Regions from separate parts of the Pseudoduganella sp. HUAS MS19 genome, predicted to be linked through region 2. Evidence: predicted binding sites of a transcription regulator. Region 2 holds the regulator's gene; the other holds the start of a gene.

Region 1 (4,910 bases), 590 kb from region 2:
GCTGACAGCCGCGAACGGCACGGCTGATCAGTGCCCGCGCTGTTGCACCAGCGCGCTGCCTGCGCCATGGCGCTTGCCTTCGCTGACTGCCGTCACGGTGCCGTCGGGGTTGAAGACAATGGCGTTGGCGGCGCCGATTTCCTCCGCCGCGCCATCCCAGCGCTGGCCGAAGCGTTCCAGTGCTTTGGCCTGTGCGCTGCCCGCAAACCCGGGTTCGACGGAGGTGGCCAGCCCATTGCGTTCGGAGATACGGGGCGCATTCAGCGCGGCCGGCATGTCCATGCCCAGGTCGATATGGTTGAAAATGGTCTGCAGCACCGTGGTCACGATGGTCGCGCCGCCGGGGCTGCCGATGGTGAAGGCCGGCTTGCCGTTGCGGAAAGCGATGGTGGGCGACATGCTGCTGCGCGGGCGCTTGCCCGCTTCCGGCACGTTCGGGTGCGGGCCGGTGAAATCGAAGTCCGTCATCTCATTGTTCAGGATAAAGCCATAGCCCGGCACCGTAATGCCGCTGCCGCCCCATGATTCGATGGTGAAGGTGTAGGCCACGATATTGCCGTCCTTGTCGGATACGGCCAGGTGCGTGGTGTGCGCGCTTTCCGACAGCAGTCGGGCTTTGGCGGCGCCGGCCGGGCGCAGCGGCACGCTCGGGTCCTGCTGGAACAGGTACGGATCGCCGGGCTGCGCGTGGTGCTGCGCCCGGGTCGGGTCGATCAGTTCGCGGCGCCGCGCCGCATACTCCTTGCTGACCAGGCCCGCCACCGGCGCATCGACATATTCGGGATCGGCCAGGTAGGCATTGCGGTCGGCAAACGCCAGGCGCGCCGCTTCCATGTAGAGGTGTTCGGCTTTCTCGCGCGGCATTGCCTTCAGGTCGAAGCCTTCCAGGATATTCAACGCTGCCGCAATCGTCACGCCGCCGCTACCCGGCAGCGGCATGCCGGCCAGTTCATAGCCGCGGTAAGTGCTGCGCACCGGCTGGCGCCAGCGTGTTTCGTAGTTGGCCAGGTCGGCCAGCGCCATCTGGCCCGGACGGACCGAAACCCCCGCGGCGACAGGGGGACGGTTGACCGAGTCGACGATGGCCTGCGCCAGCTTGCCCGAGTAGAAGGCCTTGACGCCGCCGGAGGAGAGCAGGCGGTAAGTCTTCGCCAGGTCGGGATTGCGCAGCATGGTGCCGGCCGGCAGTGCCTTGCCGTCCCGCATATAGCGCGCGGCGGTGTCGGGGAACAGCGCGAACTTTTTCTCGTTCTCTTTGACCAGCGCGACGAAGTTGTCGTTCAGCTTGAAGCCGTCCTGCGCCACCTTGATGGCCGGAGCCAGCACCTGTTTGAACGACATGGTGCCGTAGCGATCGAGCGCATCATGCCAGCCGCGCACCGTGCCTGGCACACCGACTGCCATGCCGCTGGCAACCGCGGTGTCGAAATCCGTCGCCTTGCCGTTTGCCGAGAAGGCGTTGGACGTGAAAGATGCCGGCGCCACCTCGCGATGGTCGAGCGTGATGACGCGGTTCTCCTTTGCCAAGTAGATCATCATGAAACCGCCGCCGCCCACGCCGCAGCTAAAGGGGTCGGTCACCCCCAGCGTGGCCGCTGCCGCCACGGCCGCATCGACCGCGTTGCCGCCCCTGTTCAGGATCGCCAGCGCCGCTTGCGAGGCCGGTTCGCTGATGGTCGCCACGGCGCCGCCGGTGCCGTTGGCAACCGGAGTCTTGGCCCAGGCCGGGGCGCTGAACGCCAGCGCGATGATGATGGTGGAAGTCAGTCGTCGGGGCAGGGCGTTTGGCGTCATGGGCAGCTACGTTGGCTGGGAAATATTTACCCGCAAGCTTACCCGATAATCGGGCGCCGGTGCCTTCAGCGGCGGTGCCTCGGCCGGTTCCATCCCCAGCAGGGTGAAGGTCAGCCCGTTGCGGGTCACCGACTTGCTGGCGCCCGGCATAGCGTCCGCCAGGACGAAAGCGGTGTTGCCCCGCTGGTCGGCCAGCACAAAACTGTAGCTGATATATCCAGCCCAGACGCAAACTGCGCCCTGCTTACAACGGCTGTCGTTGACTCGCTCGAGCTTGAGCGTAACGTTAGGGGCCAGCCTGACGACTTCCCCCTGTGCCAGGACATAGCTGGCGCTGGTGCGCGGTGCGGGACGGCTGGCTGCGTCCTCGGCAGTACTGCGGGTCGAGCCGCAGGCGGCGGCGATGGCGAGGACCAGGCCCGCCATGCCCAGACAGATCAGTCTAGCTTGCATGATGTTCTCCTCTGGCCTGAGAACAGCTTAGCAAATCGCAAACCCTCGTGTTGCACTGTTGAGTCCACTCAACAGTAAGCGGCCGGCAAAAAAAGGGCGCCCCGCAGGGCGCCAGTTCTTCTTATTGGAATTGACCACTTATGCTTTGCGGCGACGGCGGAACCCTCCCATGCCCAACAGCCCGACGCCCAGCAGTGCCAGAGAAACAGGTTCCGGCACCTCGCTGGCTGGACTTGGCGGCGCATCGTCGACGTTGCCGGCCAGTACCTGGAAGTGGATGTTGGTGTTGTTGTCGTGAAGGTTCAGGGAATTCAGCTTGAAGGTATGCACGCCGCCGCCTGTCAGTGTCACGTCATCCCAGTAGGCCGAGAACCCGGCGGGCTTGGTTTTGTTGGCCGAGTTGTTGTCCACGATGAGATCGAAGTCGAAATCGTGCACGTTGCCGCCATTAGGCGGCGCAATGCCGAAGTCGAAAGTGGTGTCGGTTGTTACTTTGACGTAGAGCACCTCAAGGTCCTTGATATGGATCCAGTCGGCAAAAGTCCAGACTGAATCGCCGTCCGGATTCCAGCCGGCACTGATCGAACTATCCATTGTCAGCATCAGCGGGTTGGCAGCGGTCTGGCCAGGCTTGGTGGGACCGGCGGCGGCAGCGCCGGCAGCCAGGGCGAACATCGCGGTCAATGCAAGCTTCGTGAACATGGTAGCTCCTCGGTTGGTGTGCTCAACAGATACGAAGCAATCGTTGTGCCAGTGACCGAAACTCAGCCATATCAAAGGCTTACAAAATATTTCTCAATGGAATGTAAAAATTCCCGACATTAATAACCGTGTTTTGATGTAAAAAAAGCACCGGTCCTTGCGGAACCGGTGCTTTCGCTGGGGCACTACGGGCTTACATATAAGCGGCCAGGGCGCCCTTCATTTTCTTCAAGGCAGCCGCCTCGATCTGCCGGATGCGCTCGGCCGACACGCCAAACTCTTCAGCCAGCGTGTGCAGCGTGGCACCCGAGCCATCGTCGTTGGCCAGCCAGCGCGCTTCCACGATGCGGCGCGAACGTGGGTCCAGCTTGGACAGGGCCGTTTCCAGGCCTTCGGAATGCAGGCGCACCACCTGTTCCGCTTCCAGCACCTTGGTCGGCTCCATGCTGTCCGACGACAGGTAGGCGATCGGCGAGAACTTGTCGTCTTCGTCGTCGGAAGGCGCTTCCAGGGCGATATCGCGGCCGCTCAGGCGGGTTTCCATCTCGATCACATCTTCGCGCTTGACGTCGAGGGTCCTGGCCAGTTCGTCGATCTGGGCCGGCGACATCGCATCCAGGCCCTGCTTGTGGCTGCGCAGGTTGAAGAACAGCTTGCGCTGGGCCTTGGTGGTGGCCACTTTGACCAGGCGCCAGTTCTTCAGGATGTATTCGTGGATTTCAGCCTTGATCCAGTGCATGGCGTACGACACCAGGCGCACGCCCTGGTCAGGGTCGAAACGCTTGACTGCCTTCATCAGGCCGATATTGCCTTCCTGGATCAGGTCGCCGTGCGGCAGGCCATAGCCCAGGTAGCCGCGCGCGATCGATACCACCAGGCGCAGGTGGGAAGTCACCAGCATTTCCGCAGCCTTGAGATCGTTCTTTTCCTTCAGGCTTTTGCCCAGCGCCACTTCTTCCTCGTGGGTCAGCATAGGCAGGCGATTGACAGCCGAGATATAAGCGTCCAGGTTGCCCAGGCTACCGCTGAAGCCAAGGGCCAGCGCGTTGCTGCCGGCAGGTACCAGTGCGTTTGTTGCGGTCATCTTGTCTATCCTCGCTTGAAGGGAATGCTTTTCAGAGTTACCAGCATGCACGACAGAACTTAAATGATTCTTAACCTCTATCATGCCGTTCTGAACATATATTAGCACTCTCCCCAAGTGAGTGCCAATTGCTGGGATTTTATGGCTCTGATAGCAAAAACACTATCGGCACAGGCCTATTCCTTGCGCTGGATCAAAGTCAGGATAAGGGCGCGAAGATTATGCCTCCGTGCGGGTACGCACGCAGGCATTGAAAGTCGGGACAGGCCTGGCTGCGCGAGCAGCCTTGCGCTTCCAAAGGGCGAATGTCCGATTGCCGGACCTGACCCCGACTTTTAATTTAGACGGGAAAGGTGGCGTTGGACGCTGAGCAGGGCGCCCACCAGGCCGAGGCCGGCGGACAGGGCCAGCAGGCCGGCAGTCGCCCATGGGTCGAGCGGCACCAGCTGGAATTCGGAGGCGTACAGCCTTGCCAGGTCGGTAATGGTACGGTTCAACGGCTGCAGGGCCAGCGCTACGCCGCCCAATGCCACGCCGCCGGCACACAGGCCCAGCAGGGCGCCGGTGTAATAGAAGGGGCGGTGGATGAAGCTGTCGGAAGCCCCGATCAGGCGGGAAACCAGAATTTCTTCACGCTGGGTCATCACCTGCAGGCGGATGGTATTGAATACCACTGCTACCACCACCGTGCCCAACGTGACTGCCAGCAGCAGCAGGGCCTGGCGCACTACGCCCAGGATGGCGGCCAGACGCATCACCCAGGCCGAGTCGACCTGCACCGACTCTACGCCAGGCAAGGCGCGCATCTGCTCTGCAATGGTGTCGATCTGGGCGCTTTCTGCCGCGTTCTGGAAAGCATTCAACTTGATCACGTAGC
Region 2 (4,910 bases):
ACCTTGCCGGCAATGGCACGCTGCAGATTCCGCCCAAGGCCGCGGACCAATAACTGAGGAATGACTATGAAACGACTACTCTTGTCGGCAGCCTTGCTGCTGGGAGTCGCGGCTCCGGCGCTGGCCGAGAAAGCCGACTCCTACAAGCCGACCAACATCAGCTACGGCTCGATGGACATTGACGATGTCAAGCAGATCACCGTGCTGCAGGGAGGCGTCAGGCTGACCCGCGGCACGCTGACCATGACGGCCGAGCGCGCCTTCGTCAAGCTGACGCCGGAAGGCTACCAGCAGGTAACCCTGTTCGGCGACGGCAAGAAAGCCACCTTCCGCCAGAAGCGCGACGGCGCCGGCGATCAGTGGGTGGAAGGCGACGCCGAGCGTATCGAATATGAGGAACAGGTTGAGCTGGTGAAAATGTTCAACAAAGCCACCATCCGCCGCCTGGAAGGCGGCAAGCAGAACGATGAAGTGCAGGGCGAGTTCATCTCCTACGACAGCCGCAAGGAATTCTTCAGCGTGCGCAATACCGCAAGCGGCGAGAGCAAGCCGGGCGGCGGCCGCGGCACCATGGTGATCCAGCCGGCCCGCACCGAACCGCCTGCGGCCCAGCCAACCACGCCTGCGGCCCAGCCAACCACGCCTGCCGCCACCACGGAGAAGAAGTAAGCATGCAAGCAAATACCTGCGCCAGCACGCTGGTCGTGCGCGGCCTCCAGAAAACCTATGGCAAACGCCAGGTGGTGCACGACGTTTCGCTGCAAGTCGACTGCGGCGAAGTGGTCGGCCTGCTGGGCCCTAACGGCGCCGGCAAGACCACTTCCTTCTACATGATCGTCGGCCTGGTGGCCTCCGATGCGGGCACCATCGATATCGGCGGCGCCGACGTATCGAGCCTGCCGATCCACAAGCGCGCCGCGCTGGGCCTGTCCTACCTGCCGCAGGAAGCTTCGGTGTTCCGCAAGCTGACCGTGGAGGAAAATATCCGCGCGGTGCTGGAACTGCAGAGGGTCGACGGCAAGCCGCTGGCCAAGGCCGAGATCAACCAGCGCCTGGAAGCGCTGCTGGCCGACTTGCAAATCGAGAAGCTGCGCGAGAATCCGGCCCTGTCGCTGTCCGGTGGCGAGCGCCGCCGCGTGGAAATTGCACGCGCCCTGGCCACCAATCCGCGTTTCGTGCTGCTGGACGAACCGTTCGCCGGCGTGGACCCGATCGCCGTGATCGAAATCCAACGTATTGTGCGTTTCCTGAAGGAGCGCAATATCGGTGTCCTGATCACCGACCATAATGTGCGTGAGACCCTCGGCATCTGCGACCGCGCCTACATCATCAACCAGGGCGCCGTGCTGGCTTCGGGCCGCCCGGACGACATCATTGCCAACGAATCCGTACGCCGTGTCTACCTCGGCGAACACTTCCGCATGTAAGCGAAGGCCATGAAACAAACACTGCAACTGCGAACCTCGCAACACCTGGCGCTGACGCCGCAGCTGCAACAATCCATCCGCCTGTTGCAGCTGTCCACGCTGGAACTGCACCAGGAGTTGGAACAGCTGCTTGGCGACAATCCCATGCTGGAGCGCCTTGACGATCCGCTCGACCACTCGGTGCGCCTGCTGGCCGATGGCGCCATCAGCCAGGGCAACGGCAATGGCTCGGAAGGCCCCGCCGCGCCCACACCTGATGGCGCGCCAGGCGAGGGCGGCGACGCCCCCGCCGCTGCCGATGGCGAAGGCTATGAAGGCGGCGACAGCGAAAGCGCCGGCAACGGCAGCGACGACACCGACTGGAGCGCCAGCTCCGGCAGCAAATCCGCCGACGACGAAGACAGCCGCCCGCAACTGGAAGCTTCCGGCTGCACGCTGCGCGAACACCTGCTGGAGCAGATGCGCGTCACCGTGCAGGAGCCGCGCGACCGCGCGCTGATGGAGCTGATCATCGATGCGCTGGACGATAACGGCTACCTGGAGGAGCCGCTGGAAGAAATCCACGAGCGCCTGCCGCCCGAGCTGGAGATCGAGCTGGACGACCTGCGTTGCAGCCTGGTGCTGCTGCAAAGTTTCGACCCGCCCGGCGTTGCCGCGCGCAATGCCGCCGAATGCCTGGCGCTGCAGATCAAGCGCATGCCGGGCGTGCCGCTGGTGACGCGCCGCATGGCGCTGACCATCGTCGAAAAGCACCTGACCTGGTTTGCCCAGCGCGAATTCACCAAGCTGAAGAAAGCCCTCGACTGCGACGACGAAGACTTGCGCGAAGCGCAGTGCGTGATCCGCCAGTGCAACCCGCATCCGGGCGCCGAATTTGCGTCAGGCGAGTCAGACTATGTGGTGCCGGACGTGATCGTGAAGAAGGGCCGCGGCGGCTGGCTGGTCACGCTGAATAACGACGTGGTGCCGCGCCTGCGCGTGAACGCGCTGTACGCCAACCTGCTCAAGCAAGGCAAGAGCGAGTCGCAGATGAATGGCCAGCTGCAGGAAGCCAAGTGGCTGATCAAGAATATGCGCCAGCGTTTCGACACGATCCTACGCGTGGCGGAGGCGATAGTAGAACGACAAAAGAACTTTTTCAGTCATGGCGCGGTGGCCATGAGACCCCTTGTGTTGCGTGAAATTGCTGATACACTGGGACTACACGAGAGCACTATTTCTCGCGTAACAACTCAAAAATACATGCTCACCCCACATGGCATGTTTGAGTTGAAATATTTCTTTGGTAGCCACGTCGCGACCGAAGCTGGGGGTGAAGCTTCCTCGACTGCGATACGGGCACTGATCGTGCAATTGACAGGAGCAGAAGACCCGAAAAATCCTTTATCCGACAGTAAGATTGCGGACATGCTGGGAGAACAAGGCATGGTGATTGCGCGACGGACTGTTGCCAAATATCGAGAAGCGTTGAAAATCCCTCCGGTAAGCCTCCGCAAATCTTTGTAGTGCATGGGTTCCTCTGTGCGTTTCGGCGCGCACGAACTCGAGAGCGACATCATCTTTAGGAGTGTGTATGAATCTCACCATCAGTGGACATCATGTCGAAGTGACCCCGGCCATTCGCGAATACGTGCAGAACAAGCTGGAACGAGTCAAGCGCCATTTCGATCAAGTAATCGATATTGCTGTCATCCTGACTGTAGATAACCTCACCGAGAAAGAGAAACGCCAGAAAGCCGAAATCAACCTGCGCATGTCTGGCAAAACCGTGTACGTCGAAAGCCTGTCGCAAGACCTCTACGCCGCCATCGACACCCTGATTGACAAACTGGATCGCCAGGTCATGAAATACAAAGACCGTGTGCAGAACCACAATCATGCGGCCATCAAGCATTTCCCGGATACGTACGAAGCACCACCCACCGCCATGTAAAGGACTGGCCGTGTAGCACACCAAAGGGCGCAATTGGCGCCCTTTTTTGCGGCCAGGGTGCGTTAAAATATTTGCATGAGCGAACACGTCCAAACCCACATCTCCAACGGCACCGGCTTCATCACGCTGGACCGGCCCAAAGCCCTCAATTCACTGTCCCTCGACATGGTGCGCGCGATGACGCAAGCGCTGCTGGCGTGGCGCGACGATGCGTCCGTGGCGGCGGTTGTCGTGCGCAGCAGCAGTGAACGCGCGCTGTGTGCCGGCGGCGATATCCGTTTTTTCCATGACGTCGGCCGCGCCAATACACAAGGCGGCAGCGCCCTGCTGGAAGACTTCTTCACCGAAGAATATGCGCTTAACCATTTGATCCATTTCTACCCCAAGCCTTATGTGGCGCTGATGGATGGCGTGGTGATGGGCGGCGGCATGGGGATCGCACAGGGTGGGCCTGACTGCGGCGTGCGCATCGTCACCGGCCGTACCAAGATGGCGATGCCGGAAGTGAATATCGGCCTGTTCCCTGACGTGGGCGGCAGCCATTTCCTGTCGCATGCGCCGGGGCGGCTCGGCATGTGGCTCGGGCTGACCGGCTTGACGGTCGGCGCGGCCGACGCGCTCTACCTGGACCTGGCAGACTACTTCGTGCCGGAAACGGAACTGGCCGGTCTGGCAGCGCTGTTCGAGTCCACTCCCGGCGAGTCGCTGCGCGATGCGATTGCCGTCTTTGCCGGCCCGCACAATGCGTTCGCCGGCGACAGCGAACTGGAGGCGCAGCGCGCCCTGATCGACAAGCATTTCTCCGCCGGTTCGGTGCCGGCCATCATGGATTCGCTGCGCGGCGACAGCACGCCTTTCGCGCAGAAGTCGCTCAAGGCGATGGAATTACGCTCGCCCTTGATGATGAGCGTGACCCACGAACTGCTGAAGCGCGGCGCCGCGCTGGGCGTGTCGGATTGCCTGCGCATGGAGCGCAACCTGGTGCGCCGCAACTTCGAACACGGCGAAATTTTCGAAGGCGTGCGTGCGCTGGTGATCGACAAGGACAACCAGCCGAAGTGGAATCCCGCGACCCTGGCCGAAGTCACGCCCGCAATGGTGGAGCGGTTCTTCGAACCATGCTGGCCGGCCTGGGCGCATCCACTGCGGCACCTCGCATGAGGGAGTTGGACCGGATCGACCGCAGCATCCTCAATATCCTGCAAGAGGATGCCAGCACGCCCCTGCGCGAGATCGCAGAGCGCGTGCATTCATCGGTCGCGACCTGCCAGCGCCGCATCGAAAGACTGCGTGCCGATGGCGTGCTGGTGAAGGCGGTGGCGCTGGTCGACCGTGCGCTGGCCGGGCGGCCGCTGACAGTGTTCGTCTCGGTCGAACTGGAGAAGCAGAATACCGACATCTTGAAGCAGTTCGAACACCGCATGCGCTCCGAGCCGGAGGTGATGTCGTGCTACGAGGTGGCGGGCGAGTTCGACTTCCACCTGATCGTTACGGTGGAGTCGATGGAGGAATACAGCGCCTTCACGCGCCGCGTCTTCACCTCCCACCAC

What was found. Region 2 encodes sigma-54, which starts transcription at its own class of promoters, with help from an activator protein. Its sites were predicted from a motif close to TGGCANGNAANCTGCTTT; they were not measured.
Region 1: a site for sigma-54 is predicted at 2,983-3,000, ahead of ACWBU6_RS07230 (PEP-CTERM sorting domain-containing protein). Genes of this name have one in related genera too.

Annotation. Positions count from the first base shown of each region.
Region 1 is NZ_CM132133.1:1,542,602-1,547,511, forward strand. It holds gene ACWBU6_RS07215 (antibiotic biosynthesis monooxygenase family protein) at 1-27, shown strand, start outside; gene ggt (gamma-glutamyltransferase) at 28-1,794, opposite strand; gene ACWBU6_RS07225 (hypothetical protein) at 1,801-2,247, opposite strand; gene ACWBU6_RS07230 (PEP-CTERM sorting domain-containing protein) at 2,386-2,949, opposite strand; gene rpoH (RNA polymerase sigma factor RpoH) at 3,143-4,033, opposite strand; gene ftsX (permease-like cell division protein FtsX) at 4,369-4,910, opposite strand, start outside.
Region 2 is NZ_CM132133.1:954,413-959,322, forward strand. It holds gene lptC (LPS export ABC transporter periplasmic protein LptC) at 1-53, shown strand, start outside; gene lptA (lipopolysaccharide transport periplasmic protein LptA) at 67-669, shown strand; gene lptB (LPS export ABC transporter ATP-binding protein) at 672-1,427, shown strand; gene ACWBU6_RS04455 (RNA polymerase factor sigma-54) at 1,437-2,933, shown strand; gene hpf (ribosome hibernation-promoting factor, HPF/YfiA family) at 3,001-3,360, shown strand; gene ACWBU6_RS04465 (enoyl-CoA hydratase/isomerase family protein) at 3,436-4,521, shown strand; gene ACWBU6_RS04470 (Lrp/AsnC family transcriptional regulator) at 4,518-4,910, shown strand, end outside.